3 regions of the Massilia orientalis genome follow, and region 3 is predicted to be linked to each of the others. Evidence: predicted binding sites of a transcription regulator. Region 3 holds the regulator's gene; each other region holds the start of a gene.
The links. The regulator HrcA, encoded in region 3, represses chaperone genes, less so after heat shock. The targets are predictions, from matches to a motif close to TTAGCACTCNNNNNNNNNGAGTGCTAA.

Region 1 (4,258 bases), on a different contig from region 3:
GCAGTTTTTTGTTCAACGTGCTCGTCGTCGCCGTCGCGCTGGCCCTGCCCTTCGCGGGCGTCACCCTGCTCGACAACGCGCGCCCGTTATCGGAAGAACTGTCCGTCGATCCGGAAATCAGCCTGTTCCTCAAGACCGACACCCCGCGCGACCAGGCCCAGGCCCTCGCGCCGCAGCTGCAGCAGATCCTGCACGGCAGCCATGCGAAAGTCAGCTTCGTGCCGCGCGAACAGGCGCTGGCCAGCCTCAAGGAAAAGAGCGGTCTCACCGACGTGATCGAAACGCTGGGCGACAACCCGCTGCCGGACAGCTATGTGATGAAGCTGGAAGGCTTCGCCAGCGGCGCCGACGCCGCGCGCGTGGACGGCCTGGCCGAGCAGATGCGCGCCCTGCCGGATGTCGACTCCGTGCAGGTCGACTCGGCCTGGGTCAAGCGCCTCGCCGCCCTGCTGGGCGTGCTGCGCCTGGCGCTGCTGCTGCTCGCGATCACGCTGGGCGTCGTCGTGATCGCCGTCGTGTTCAACACGATCCGTTTGCAGGTGCTGACGCAGCGCGAGGAAATCGCCGTGTCGAAACTGCTGGGCGCGACCGACAACTTCATCCACCGCCCGTTCTACTACACGGGCGCCTTGCTGGGCCTATGCGCGGGTGCGGTGGCGCTGGGGGCCGTTGCGCTGGCGCTGCGTCCGCTGAACACGGCCATCGCCGAGTTTGCCCGGCTGTATGCGTCGGAATTCCAGCTGACGCCCCTGCCGCCGATGGGCATGGCGGCCTTGCTGGCGATCAGTGCCGGCCTGGGGCTGGTCGGGGCCATGTTGTCGGTGCAGAGGCATCTGGCGCGTCTGAAATAACTCCTCGACGCTGGGCCAAAAACAAAACCCGCCACGAAGGCGGGTTTTGTTTTGAATTCGGGGTGGTCCCGCGGAACGGGACCGAAAACTGACCTAGCGTCATCACCAGTATGGAGGCTGGGAGAGGACAAAACCCAGGGCTGCGTTCAGAGTATATCATCGTGAGCATGCCTGATCAAAAATGATGCGCGATGGACTGGAGCGACCTCGAAAAGCACTTTTCCGCAGCACGGTTGGGCCGTTATCGGGCCTCGTGCAATGGCGACGTCGCCAGGGCAGCAAAAGCATATGTGAACAACATGCTTCTGGCAGAAGCGACAATGCCGATGTTGAACGTGCTTGAAATCGCTCTGAAAAATGGCGTACATCAACGCCTGATTACCCTGTACAAACGATCCGACTGGTGGGACTCTTGGGTGAGCGACCCATCGTTTGCCTGGCAGGTTCGTGAGGTAGTCAGTGCGAAAGCAAAACTGCAACGCCGAGCCGAAGCGCTTACCCCGGACAAGATTATTGCCGAACTACCCTTCGGCTTCTGGAGTTCGTTATTCAACGTCCAGTTCCAGACCAACCTTTGGAAAGACCTGCGGCTGATTTTCCCGCGCTGCCCGAAGCCACAGCGTCAGCGCCATACTGTCTCGTCGGCACTTAACCAGATACGGGAACCGCGCAACCGTGTTTTCCATCACGAGCAATTACTTTGGCTAAGCCCTTCTCTCATTGACTTGCACGGTAAAGCTATCGAGGTCGTCGGGTGGATCGATCCAAAGCTACCGCCGTGGCTTGCCAGTTATGATCGTCTTCCCACTACCTGGGCCGCCATCCAGCCGATCCAAGTCAACCATTCAGGAATATCGAGGCCCGTTCCGTGAACCCGTCCGCTGCTGACCAGTCAAATCCGGCAGCGGACGCGAGGCATTCACCTACATGGCAACGTGCGCCAGCCAACAGAAAGCGCAGCACGTGTCGCCTAACCTGTCTTCTACCGATTTCAAACGATACGAACGCCACATTTGAGCCGCATCAACTGAACCGCTCGTACCTGCTCTACAGTTGAATCGAACCCGTTTTTCTGATTCCTGCGGGCAATACTTTAATGAAACTTAAACCCATCGTAAGGGATATGGTGGCGCCTAGCACTCACCTCAAGAGAGTGCTAATATTACGTCAGACTATCGCGGGAAATGGTTTTGATAGCACCGTCAGCATCCCGACAACAAGCCAGCCAGCTGCGCCTTCGGGGCTCTGGAGATGGCGAGACGATGCAGCAGTTTATCTACGAGGGAGTGACTATGTCCGCACAATCCGCATTGGTTCCGGCCGGCAATCGTGCACTGGGACTGGGTTTCAGTGGCAATCTCGGTAATATCGACGCCTATATCTCGGCGGTGAACCGCCTGCCGATGCTGTCCCACGAGGAAGAAGTTTCCCTGGCTACGCGTTTGCAGGAAAAGAATGACCTGGACGCGGCCCAGAAACTGGTGCTGTCGCACCTGCGCCTGGTCGTGTCGATCGCGCGCGGCTACCTGGGCTATGGCCTGCCGCACGCCGACCTGATCCAGGAAGGCAATATCGGCCTGATGAAGGCAGTCAAGCGTTTCGACCCGAACCAGGGCGTCCGCCTGGTGTCTTACGCCATGCACTGGATCAAGGCCGAGATGCACGAATATATCTTGAAGAACTGGCGTCTGGTCAAGGTTGCAACGACCAAGGCGCAGCGCAAGCTGTTCTTCAATCTGCGCAGCAACAAGCAGGGCCTGGATGCCATGTCGCCGCAGCAAGTCGACGACCTGGCCAAGATGCTCGACGTGAAGCGCGAAGAAGTGATCGAGATGGAAACGCGCCTGTCCGGCCGCGACATCGCGCTGGAAGCGCCGACCGACGACGAAGACGACAAGTTCTCGCCGATCGCCTACCTGTCCTCGGACCAGCAGGAACCGACCAAGGTCCTGGAAGCCGAAGAAGTGGTGCGCCTGCAATCGGAAGGCCTGGAAACGGCCCTGTCGAAACTCGACCCACGCTCGCGCCGTATCGTGGAAGCGCGCTGGCTGGCCAACGACGACGGCTCGGGCGCCACGCTGCACACGCTGGCCGAGGAATTCGGCGTGTCGGCCGAGCGCATTCGCCAGATCGAATCGGCCGCGCTGAAGAAGATGAAAACCGCGCTGGCGGCTTACGTGTAAGCCATCCTGTCGGCTACCAACAAAGGCACCTTCGGGTGCCTTTTGTTTTATTGGTCACCCTCGCGGGCGGGATGGTTGCGCGGCGGGTTCCAGCGCGTCACCGTCTGCGTGTCGAGGCCGAACAGGTCGAGCACGCGTCCCAGGGTATGGTCGACCATCTGGTCGAGCGACTGCGGCCGCGCATAGAAGGCCGGCACCGGGGGATACACGATGGCGCCGGCTTCGGTGACCGTCGTCATGGTGCGCAAGTGACCCAGGTGCAGCGGGGTTTCGCGCAGCATCAGGACGAGGCGCTTGCGCTCCTTCAGCATCACGTCGGCCGCGCGCGCCAGCAGGCTGCCCGTCACGCCGGTCGCGATCTCCGACATCGTCTTGATCGAACAAGGCGCCACGATCATCCCTTGCACCTTGAACGAACCGCTGGAGATCGCCGCGCCGATGTCGGTGTTCGCGTGGGTGACGTCGGCGAGCGCCCGCACGTCGGCCACGCTCAGGTCCGATTCATAGGCCAGCGTGACCTGGGCCGACTTGCTCATCACGAGGTGTGTTTCGACGTCGAGTTCGCGCAACAACTGCAGCAGGCGGATGCCGTACACCACGCCGGAGGCGCCGCTGATGCCGACGATGAAACGGGGACGGGTTGACGCATGCATGATTGATGATCGCTGGTGAATAATCGATGGAAGCGCCGATGGTAGCAGACCGTTGCACACCACGGACGACCACCGAAATTAATTAGATTTTTCGATGAATCGATCATTTATTGTTGCTTCAGTTCTATGCGCGGGTGCATTAGATTCGCTGTGATAGCCACCATGACCCTCTGGAGACCACAGTGAATTCCCATTCCGATTTCAGCACGTCCGCTCAACGGCCGGCCGGCCCCGGTCCGGACCTCGAGCGTTTCGACCTGCGCCGCTTCGCCGCCTCGCTCGATGCGAGCGAGTTCGAGCGCCATGCCGGGCCGGTCGAGCTGGCCGACGTTGCCCGCCTCCTCGAAGGCAACCCGAAAGCCGTGCTGTTCGAACAACCCGGCGCCGACGCGATCCCGCTGTGCGGCAACCTCGCGGGCAGCCGGCAGCGCCTCGCCGCCGCCTTCGGCACGACCACCGACAAGCTGCTGGCGGAAGTGCTCGCACGCTTGCGCAAGAAAGCCGCCATCGAGCAGGTGTCGCGCACGGCGGCGCCGGTCCAGCAGGTGGTCCTGACCGGCGGCGACTGCGA
Region 2 (4,258 bases), on a different contig from region 3:
CGGCCAGCTTGGCCACGCGCTCCTGCAGCTTCTCACGGTCGTAGTCCGAGGTCGCTTCTTCGATCTGGATGCGGATCTGCTTGACGCGCGCTTCGATCGCTTCGGCGGCACCGGCGCCATCGATGATGATGGTGTTTTCCTTGCCGACTTCGATACGCTTGGCCTGGCCCAGTTCGTTCAGCGAGACCTTTTCCAGGGTCAGGCCGACTTCTTCGGCGATCACCTGGCCACCGGTCAGGATGGCGATGTCTTCCAGCATGGCCTTGCGACGGTCGCCGAAGCCCGGGGCTTTCACTGCGACGGTCTTCAGGATGCCGCGGATGTTGTTGACGACCAGGGTCGCCAGCGCTTCGCCTTCGATGTCTTCGGCGACGATGACCAGCGGACGGCCAGCCTTGGCGACTTGCTCCAGCACCGGCAGCAGATCACGGATGTTCGAGATCTTCTTGTCGCACAGCAGGACGAACGGGTTCTCGTGAACGGCAACCTGCTTGTCCGGGTTGTTGATGAAGTACGGCGACAGGTAGCCGCGGTCGAACTGCATGCCTTCGACGATGTCCAGCTCGTCGTTCAGCGACTTGCCGTCTTCGACGGTGATGACGCCTTCCTTGCCGACTTTTTCCATCGCCTCGGCGATGCGCTCGCCGACGGACGAATCCGAGTTGGCCGAGATGGTACCGACTTGCGCGATCTCTTTCGAGGTCGTGGTCGGCTTGGCGATCTTCTTCAGTTCTTCGACGGTAGCGGTGACGGCCTTGTCGATGCCGCGCTTCAGGTCCATCGGGTTCATGCCGGCGGCAACGAACTTCATGCCTTCGCGGACGATGGCTTGTGCCAGCACGGTCGCGGTGGTGGTGCCGTCACCGGCGTTGTCGCTGGTCTTCGAAGCGACTTCCTTGACCATCTGCGCGCCCATGTTCATGAGCTTGTCTTTCAGTTCGATCTCTTTGGCGACCGAGACACCGTCCTTGGTGACGGTCGGGGCGCCGAACGAACGTTCCAGCACGACGTTGCGGCCTTTCGGGCCCAGGGTGACTTTGACTGCGTTGGCCAGGATATTGACACCCTCGACCATCTTGGCGCGTGCTACGTCGCCGAACACTACATCTTTAGCTGCCATGTTTTATTTCTCCAGATTCAGGAAGTTATTGGACGAATTACTGGGCCACGACGGCCATGATGTCTTCTTCGCGCATGACCAGCAGCTCTTCGCCGTTGACCTTGACGGCCTGGCCCGAGTACTTGCCGAACAGGACGCGGTCGCCGACTTTCACTTCCAGCGGACGGACGTTGCCGTTCTCCTGCACTTTGCCGTTACCGACGGCCAGCACTTCACCTTGGTCCGGCTTCTCGGCCGCCGCATCGGGGATGATCAGGCCGGATGCAGTCTTGGTTTCCTGGTCGAGACGCTTCACGATCACGCGATCGTGCAATGGGCGAAGGTTCATGCAAAACTCCTTTTAGTTGGTTTGACGAGCTATCCAGGGACCGCAGCCAGCCATCCTCGGGATCGACTCACTGCGGCGTAGAAAGGTTTGTTAGCACTCTCTACTAACGAGTGCTAATTATAGGGACGATAATTTGGCATTTCAAGCCACTGTGTTCGAGTTTTAATCGACTTTTTTGCGGTTTCGCAACCGATTCGGACGCATCGGGACAATGCGGGAGGCGCGCCGCCGGATGCGCGACCTGGCGGCGGTTGATGAACGCATAAGCATATGAGGGTAACATCGAACGCCCGCGACAGGGCGCACGATCGCACGGGAGCGCGCGCCTGTTGACGAAAAATTCAAGACGATCCTATAGTTACGGATGATTTCCGAATTCCAAGACCTCTCCGATAAGATCGACCGGCTCGCCCAGTTGACCCAGGCGCTGCGCAGCGAGAACTACCTGCTGCGCCAGGCGAACGCCTTGCTCAGCGCAGAAAACGTCGACTTCAAGAACCGGCTGATCGCGGCCCAGCAGCGCGTCGAAGCGCTGCTGGCGCACCTCGAACCCGCTCCCGAAACGACGACCGACGACGCCGAGGCCCCGCAATGATCCAACTGGACGTGACCATCATGGGCTTGCCGTATCGCCTGGCGTGCCGCGACGGCGAGGAGAAGACGCTGCGCGAAGCCGTGGCCTATCTCGACGGCAAAATGTGCGCATTGCGCGACTCGGGCAAGGTCAAGGGCACGGACCGCATCGCCGTGATGGCGGCGCTGTCGGTGGCCGCCGAATTCCTGTCCGTGAAAGCGCCGCAGGGACCCTTGGCGGACCTGACGATCCTGGAAGTCAAGCAGAAACTCGAGGCGATGCACACGGTGTTGGATGCCGCACTCTCGGCCGACCAAAACCTGGCCTGAGCCTAAAAACGTTTGACATGCCCGGCCATCGTAGTAAACTGCCGTCTACCCTGCGGTGTTCGAGATTTGCCATATATTCCTTGAACCATTCTTTCGCATAGGTTGTGGAACATGTTTGGTGGGCGCGATCGTCGCTAGTTCGACGAACCCGAAATTGAACTGACTACGACCACCTTGAGCCATCAGGTTCGGGATGCCGGCAAAAACGGCACAGGCGGGGATATATTCCGAAGCGGTTGCGTACGATAAGTTCGCAGCCGCTTTTTCATTTGTGCTGACGAATGGGGACCCGCGCATGCGCTACTGGTTGATGAAATCCGAACCCGATGAAGTGAGTTTCGCCGACGTCCTCGCAGCGCCCGGCAAGACGGTCGCCTGGTTCGGCGTGCGCAACTACCAGGCCCGCAATTTCATGCGCGACCAGATGGAGGTCGGCGACGGTGTCCTGTTCTATCACTCCAGCTGCGCGGTGCCGGGCGTGGCGGGTATCGCGAAGGTGGCCGGCGGTGCGTATCCGGATGCGTCGCAGTTCGACCCTTCCAGCCACTATTTCGATCCGAAGGCGACGCGGGAGCAGCCACGCTGGATTTCCGTCGACGTGACCGCGGTGGCGGAAGGACGTTATCTGCCGCTGACCGAGATGCGTGGCGTGCCGGCGCTGGAAGACATGGTGCTGCTGCAGAAGGGCAGCAGGTTGTCCATTTCGCCGGTGACGAAAGCGCAGTGGGACAAGGTGCTGGCGTTGATGGGCGTGTCGATCCCGGCCACGTAATTCAAACCGTCGCCCCTGCGAAGGCAGGGGCCCAATTTGTACGCGTTATCGACATGCGTAAAACTTGGTCCCCGCCTGCGCGGGGACGACGTTCAGGCGTGCACGGCCCGTTTGTTTGAACCCGAATACGCCCACCCCAGCATGATCAGTCCCGCCACGATCATCGGCAGCGACAACACCTGCCCCGACGTGATCGGCAACCCCATCACATGCGTCTCCCAATCGGGCACGCGGAAATACTCGGTGAAGAAACGCGCGCAGCCATACAGCAGCGTGTACAGCGCACCGACGGCGAGGCGCGGCCGCGGCTTGCGTGCGAACAGCCACATGATCACGAAGACGAGGATGCCGTCGACGAGCATCTGGTACAGCGGCGACGGATGGCGCAGCCCTTCCACGCCCGGCCACAGCATCGCCCACGGCAGGTTCGGATCGGCCAGGCGGCCCGGCAGCTCCGCGTTGATGAAATTGCCGAGACGGCCGCACGCATAGCCGATGGGGACCATCGGCGCGATGAAGTCGTACACGTCGAGCAGGTTGCGGCCGCGCTTCCTGGCCCACAGCGCCATCGCGATCAGCACGCCGAGGAAGCCGCCGTGGTACGACATGCCGCCGTGCCACGTCATGAAGATCTCGGCCGGGTGCGAGAAATAATAGTCCGGGCGGTAGAACAGCACTTCGCCGAGGCGCCCGCCGATCACCACGCCCAGCATCCCGTAGAACAGCATGTCGTCGAGGTCGGTGTTGGTCCAGCCCTGCGCCTGCACGTGGGCCTGCGTCTTGATGCGGACGCGGCCGAGCAGGATGAACAGGGCGAAGGCGACCACATACATGATCCCGTACCAGTGGATGTCGACGGGGCCGATGCTGAAGGCGACCGGGTTCGGTTGCGGGTGAACGAGCATAATTAAATTGTCCTCAGTAGTTCCAGGAAGCCCTTGAGCACCGGCGAAGGATTATCGCGGCGCCATGCGATGCCGGTCTCGACCAGCGGGGTCGCGTCGGCGAGGGCACGGTATTCTACGCCTGGCCGCATCAGGTTCGACACGGATTGTGGCACAAGTGCCAACCCCATGCCGGCCGAGACGAGACTGACGATGGTCTGCATCTGGATCGCCTGCTGGCCGATGGCCGG
Region 3 (4,258 bases):
AAACGGCTTTAGTGCGCATATCTGACCTTAAAATCGATGAGGCGGGAGCTTGTAAAACGCTATATCATAAAGCACTCCGCCCATATCCGAGTAACAAAACATGAGCAACAATCCAACCGACCTGAAAGCCAGCGGCCTGAAAGCGACCTTGCCTCGGCTAAAAATCCTGGAAATTTTCCAGAACAGCGCGGTGCGGCACCTGACGGCGGAAGACGTCTACAAGACCCTGCTGAACGAAAACATGGACGTTGGCCTGGCGACCGTCTACCGGGTGCTGACCCAGTTCGAACAGGCCGGCCTCCTGAACCGCAATCACTTTGAAACCGGCAAGGCGATCTATGAGCTGAACGCCGGCTCGCACCACGACCACCTCGTGTGTCTCGACTGCGGCCACGTGGAAGAGTTCTACGACGACGAGATCGAAAGCCGCCAGCAGAAGATCGCCAGCGAACGCGGCTTCAAGATCGCCGAGCACGCCCTGGCCATCTACGGCCACTGCCAGAAGACGGATTGCCCGCACCGGCACTGACCGCCTGCCGCTCCGCTCAGGAGTGGCTCAGCGCATTCGACAGCAGCTTGGCCGTGATGTCGACGATCGGGATCACGCGCTCATAGGCCATGCGCGTGGGCCCGATGACGCCGAGGGTGCCGACGATCTTGCCATTCACTTCGTACGGCGCGGTGACGACGCTCATCTCGTCCATCGGCACGAGCTTCGATTCGCCGCCGATGAAGATCTGCACGCCCCCGGCCTTGCTCGACACGTCGAGCAGCTGCATGAGGCCCGTCTTCTGCTCGAACATCTCGAACATCTGGCGTAGCGAGCTCATGTTGGACGACAGGTCGGCCACCGAGAGCAGGTTGCGTTCGCCCGCGATGATCATGTCGTCCGTCTCGGCCAGCGCTTCGCTGCCCGCCTCCACCGCGGCCTGCATCAGGCGGCCCATGTCGTCGCGCAGCTGGCGCAATTCTCCCGTCAGGCGCGCGCGCACCTGGTCGAACGACAGGCCGGCGAAATGCTGGTTCAGGTAATTCGCGGACTGGATCAGCTGAGACGGCGAATAATCCACGTCGGTCAGCAGCAGGCGGTTCTGCACGTCGCCGCGCGGGTCGACGATGACGAGCAGGATGCGCTTTTCCGACAGGCGCAGGAATTCGATCTGCTGGAACGCCGATTCGCGCCGCGGGCTCTGCACGACGCCGGCGAACTGCGACAGCGACGACAGCATTTGCGCCGCGTTAGCGATCACCTTCTGCGGCTGGTGCGCGGGCAGGCGCATGCCGGCTTCGACCGCGTTCTCGTCGATCTGCTGCACGGTGAGCAGCGTGTCGACGAACAGGCGGTAGCCGCGCGGCGTGGGAATGCGGCCGGCCGACGTGTGCGGACTGGCGACGTAGCCCATTTCCTCGAGGTCGGCCATGATGTTGCGGATCGTGGCCGGAGAAAGGTCGAGGCCGGAGATCTTCGACAGCGCGCGCGAACCGACCGGCTGGCCGTCGGCGATGTAGCGCTCGACCAGGGCTTTCAACAGGGTTTGTGCACGGTTATCGAGTTGCATGGTCTAGCCAGGATTTCGTTTCATTTATGTCATTATGCACGCTCGATGCGCGCTTGTGCTTTATCCGCGCTGTTGTTCGTGTTCGCGCGTGAGCCAGTCCAGCAACTCGTCGAAGTCGCTTACGATCGCATCCGGCACGACTTCGTGCTCCATGTGCTTCGTCGAACCCGTGCGGTTCATCCACACGGCGCGCAGGCCGGCGCGCTGGGCGCCCCGCACGTCGAGCAGCACGTCGTCGCCGACGTAGACCGCATCCTCGGGCGCCACGCCCAGCTCCTCGCAGGCGGCCAGGAAGATCGCCGCATCCGGCTTGGCGACGCCGAACGCCGACGCCGCCACCGACACCTTGAAATGGTGCGACAGGCCGATCGTGCGCAGGTCGGCGTTGCCGTTCGAGATCGACCCGATCAGCACGCGGTTCTTCAGTTTCAGCAGGCCCGGCAGCACGTCGTCGTACGGGATCACGGCATTGCGCGCGGCGAAGAACTGCGCCATCGCGTGCTCGACCTTGGCGGCATCCTCGCCGGCCTGCTGGAAGGCATCGACGAGGCCGGCATGGCGCAGCTTGCCGAGATCGAGCTGGAATTCGGGCTTCCTCGCCAGCAGCTCCAGGCGCGCCTGGCGCAGGGTGTCGATGGTGAAGCGATCGGCCACGCGCGGCGCGTGCTCGCGCAGCCACGCGAACAGCTTCTCTTCGGCCTGCAGGATCACGGGAGCGATGGGCCACAGCGTGTCGTCGAGGTCGAACAGGATGGCTTTGGGCCAGGCGCGGCGCGTGTTCATGGTCGGGATTGCGGCTCCGGAAACGAAGCTTGGAGAGTGGAAAGGAGCGGTCCAAGCATAACGAGGGCAGCGCCGAAAAGCAATGGCGCCCCGGACACGGGCTAATGGTTACACCGTGATACAAAGCCAAATAGGGCCGCAGCTTGCCAAATGCACTAAAATGATGGGCATTTTTCTATTCAGCCGTACCGGCGCAGCGTCCGCGCGCCACCCATTCCACTGTGGAGATTTTATGAAGAGCTCGATCCTGCGTGCCGGCGTTGTAGCGCTGGCATGCGCGCTGGGCCTGTCCGCCTGCGGCGGCGGGAGCGGCGACCTGTACCTGACCGGCGCGGTCTATAACGTCACCAAGGACGGTCTGGTGCTGACGAATAACGGCGAAGACCTGGCCGTGACGACGCCCTACACCTCGTTCCAGTTCAACAACCGCATCTCGACCGACGACCAGTTCAACATCACGGTCAAGAGCGTCCCGTCGAACGTCGAGAAGATCTCGGATTGCATCGTCACCAACGGCAAGGCGCGCGCCAACTACTACACGATCGCACAGATTCGCGTGGACTGCGCGATCCGCCAGCGTAAATTGACCGCAAGCATCGTCAACCTGACGACCAGCGGCCTCGTGATCATCAATGGCGCCGACCGCAAGGAAGTCGCGGCGGGCACCGCAACCGTGCCGATGGCACCCGTGAACGAAGACGGCGCATACGGCGTCACCGTCCTGCAGCAGCCGGCCGGCCAGACCTGCACCGTCAGCGGCGGCGGCAACGGCAAGGGTGCGGGCACCATGGGCGCGACCGAAGACACGACCGTCACCGTCACCTGCGCTTAAATCTGGAATCTGGAGAGACCCACATGAAGTTTTCCCTCGCGCGTCCGGCCTTCGCCCTCGCGATCCTGGCCACGCTGGCCGCCTGCGGCGGTGGCGGCAAGGCCACGTTCCCGATCAACGTCACGGTCTCCGGCCTGCAATACCCGGGCCTGGTCCTGAGCACGAACGGCCAGGACCTGCCCATCAATCCGCCGGCCACGGCCGGCCAGGACGTCACGGCCGTCTTCCCGAACCAGATCGAATACGGCCAGATCTATGAAGTGATCCCGAAAGGCGCGGTCGTCACCAATCACACCCCGGTCGGCGGCACCCAGCCGAAACACCAGCAATGCGCGGCATCGCCATACCTGCCGTACGGCACGGCCGGCCAACTGGCCAGGATCGACATCCGCTTCGTCTGCGCCATCAACGCCTACCCGCTCGGCGGCACGGTCAAGGGCCTGACCGGTACCGGCCTCGTCCTGGCAAACGGCAGCACGACGGGTACCATCGGCGTCAGCCCCGCGCTGGACGCCAACCAGAAACCGACCGGCGCGGACGTGGCCCTCATCATGAACTCGGTTCCGTACAACACGACTTATGGCGTGACCGTCCTGACCCAGCCCACCAGCCCGGCCCAGACCTGCACCGTTACCGGCGGCGCGAACGGCTTCGGCGGCGGCACGATGGACGATGCGGCGGAAGCGGCAGGCGGCGTGGGCAACCTGGTCGTGACCTGCGTCAATAACTGAGCCCAGAGAGAATGGATGAGATATCGCAAATTCTTATAACGAATATGCGAAACAAAAATTGGACTGATATGCTGTAGCGCAGCATAATTGCACCTGTCTCCTCCAACTCTCCTCAGAAAGAATTGGATTTAAGCCCGCCTCAACAGCGGGCTTTTTTTTCGCCCATACGGCAACAAGCGTCCCTGCGGCGGCATGCCGTCGCGGCTGGTCGAGGTCTGCGGGGTGCCGGCGGAGGTGCCGGTGTTGTCTGGTGCGATCGGCCTCTGGGGCCGGGGCCGAACGGCGCTCTCGAGCTGCGCGTTCTGCGTCATCACTGCCGGGCGGCAGCTGCTTCCACTACGGGTGTTACGGGC

Region 1: a site for HrcA is predicted at 1,985-2,011, ahead of rpoH (RNA polymerase sigma factor RpoH). Genes of this name have one in related genera too.
Region 2: a site for HrcA is predicted at 1,539-1,565, ahead of groES (co-chaperone GroES). Genes of this name have one in related genera too.

The regions. Positions count from the first base shown of each region.
Region 1 covers NZ_JASNRB020000005.1:167,580-171,837, forward strand. Annotated here, with positions in the region: gene ftsX (permease-like cell division protein FtsX) at 1-851, shown strand, start outside; gene QPK29_RS09245 (hypothetical protein) at 1,043-1,723, shown strand; gene rpoH (RNA polymerase sigma factor RpoH) at 2,144-3,034, shown strand; gene QPK29_RS09255 (UbiX family flavin prenyltransferase) at 3,082-3,687, opposite strand; gene QPK29_RS09260 (UbiD family decarboxylase) at 3,870-4,258, shown strand, end outside.
Region 2 covers NZ_JASNRB020000007.1:245,876-250,133, forward strand. Annotated here, with positions in the region: gene groL (chaperonin GroEL) at 1-1,120, opposite strand, end outside; gene groES (co-chaperone GroES) at 1,158-1,448, opposite strand; gene QPK29_RS13300 (hypothetical protein) at 1,813-2,043, shown strand; gene QPK29_RS13305 (cell division protein ZapA) at 2,040-2,351, shown strand; RNA gene ssrS (6S RNA) at 2,396-2,576, shown strand; gene QPK29_RS13315 (EVE domain-containing protein) at 2,647-3,123, shown strand; gene lgt (prolipoprotein diacylglyceryl transferase) at 3,216-4,028, opposite strand; gene QPK29_RS13325 (LysR family transcriptional regulator) at 4,031-4,258, opposite strand, start outside.
Region 3 covers NZ_JASNRB020000014.1:87,180-91,437, forward strand. Annotated here, with positions in the region: gene QPK29_RS21880 (outer membrane protein assembly factor BamE) at 1-19, opposite strand, end outside; gene fur (ferric iron uptake transcriptional regulator) at 101-529, shown strand; gene hrcA (heat-inducible transcriptional repressor HrcA) at 546-1,559, opposite strand; gene QPK29_RS21895 (HAD family hydrolase) at 1,620-2,342, opposite strand; gene QPK29_RS21900 (hypothetical protein) at 2,575-3,174, shown strand; gene QPK29_RS21905 (hypothetical protein) at 3,198-3,905, shown strand; gene QPK29_RS21910 (hypothetical protein) at 4,251-4,258, opposite strand, start outside.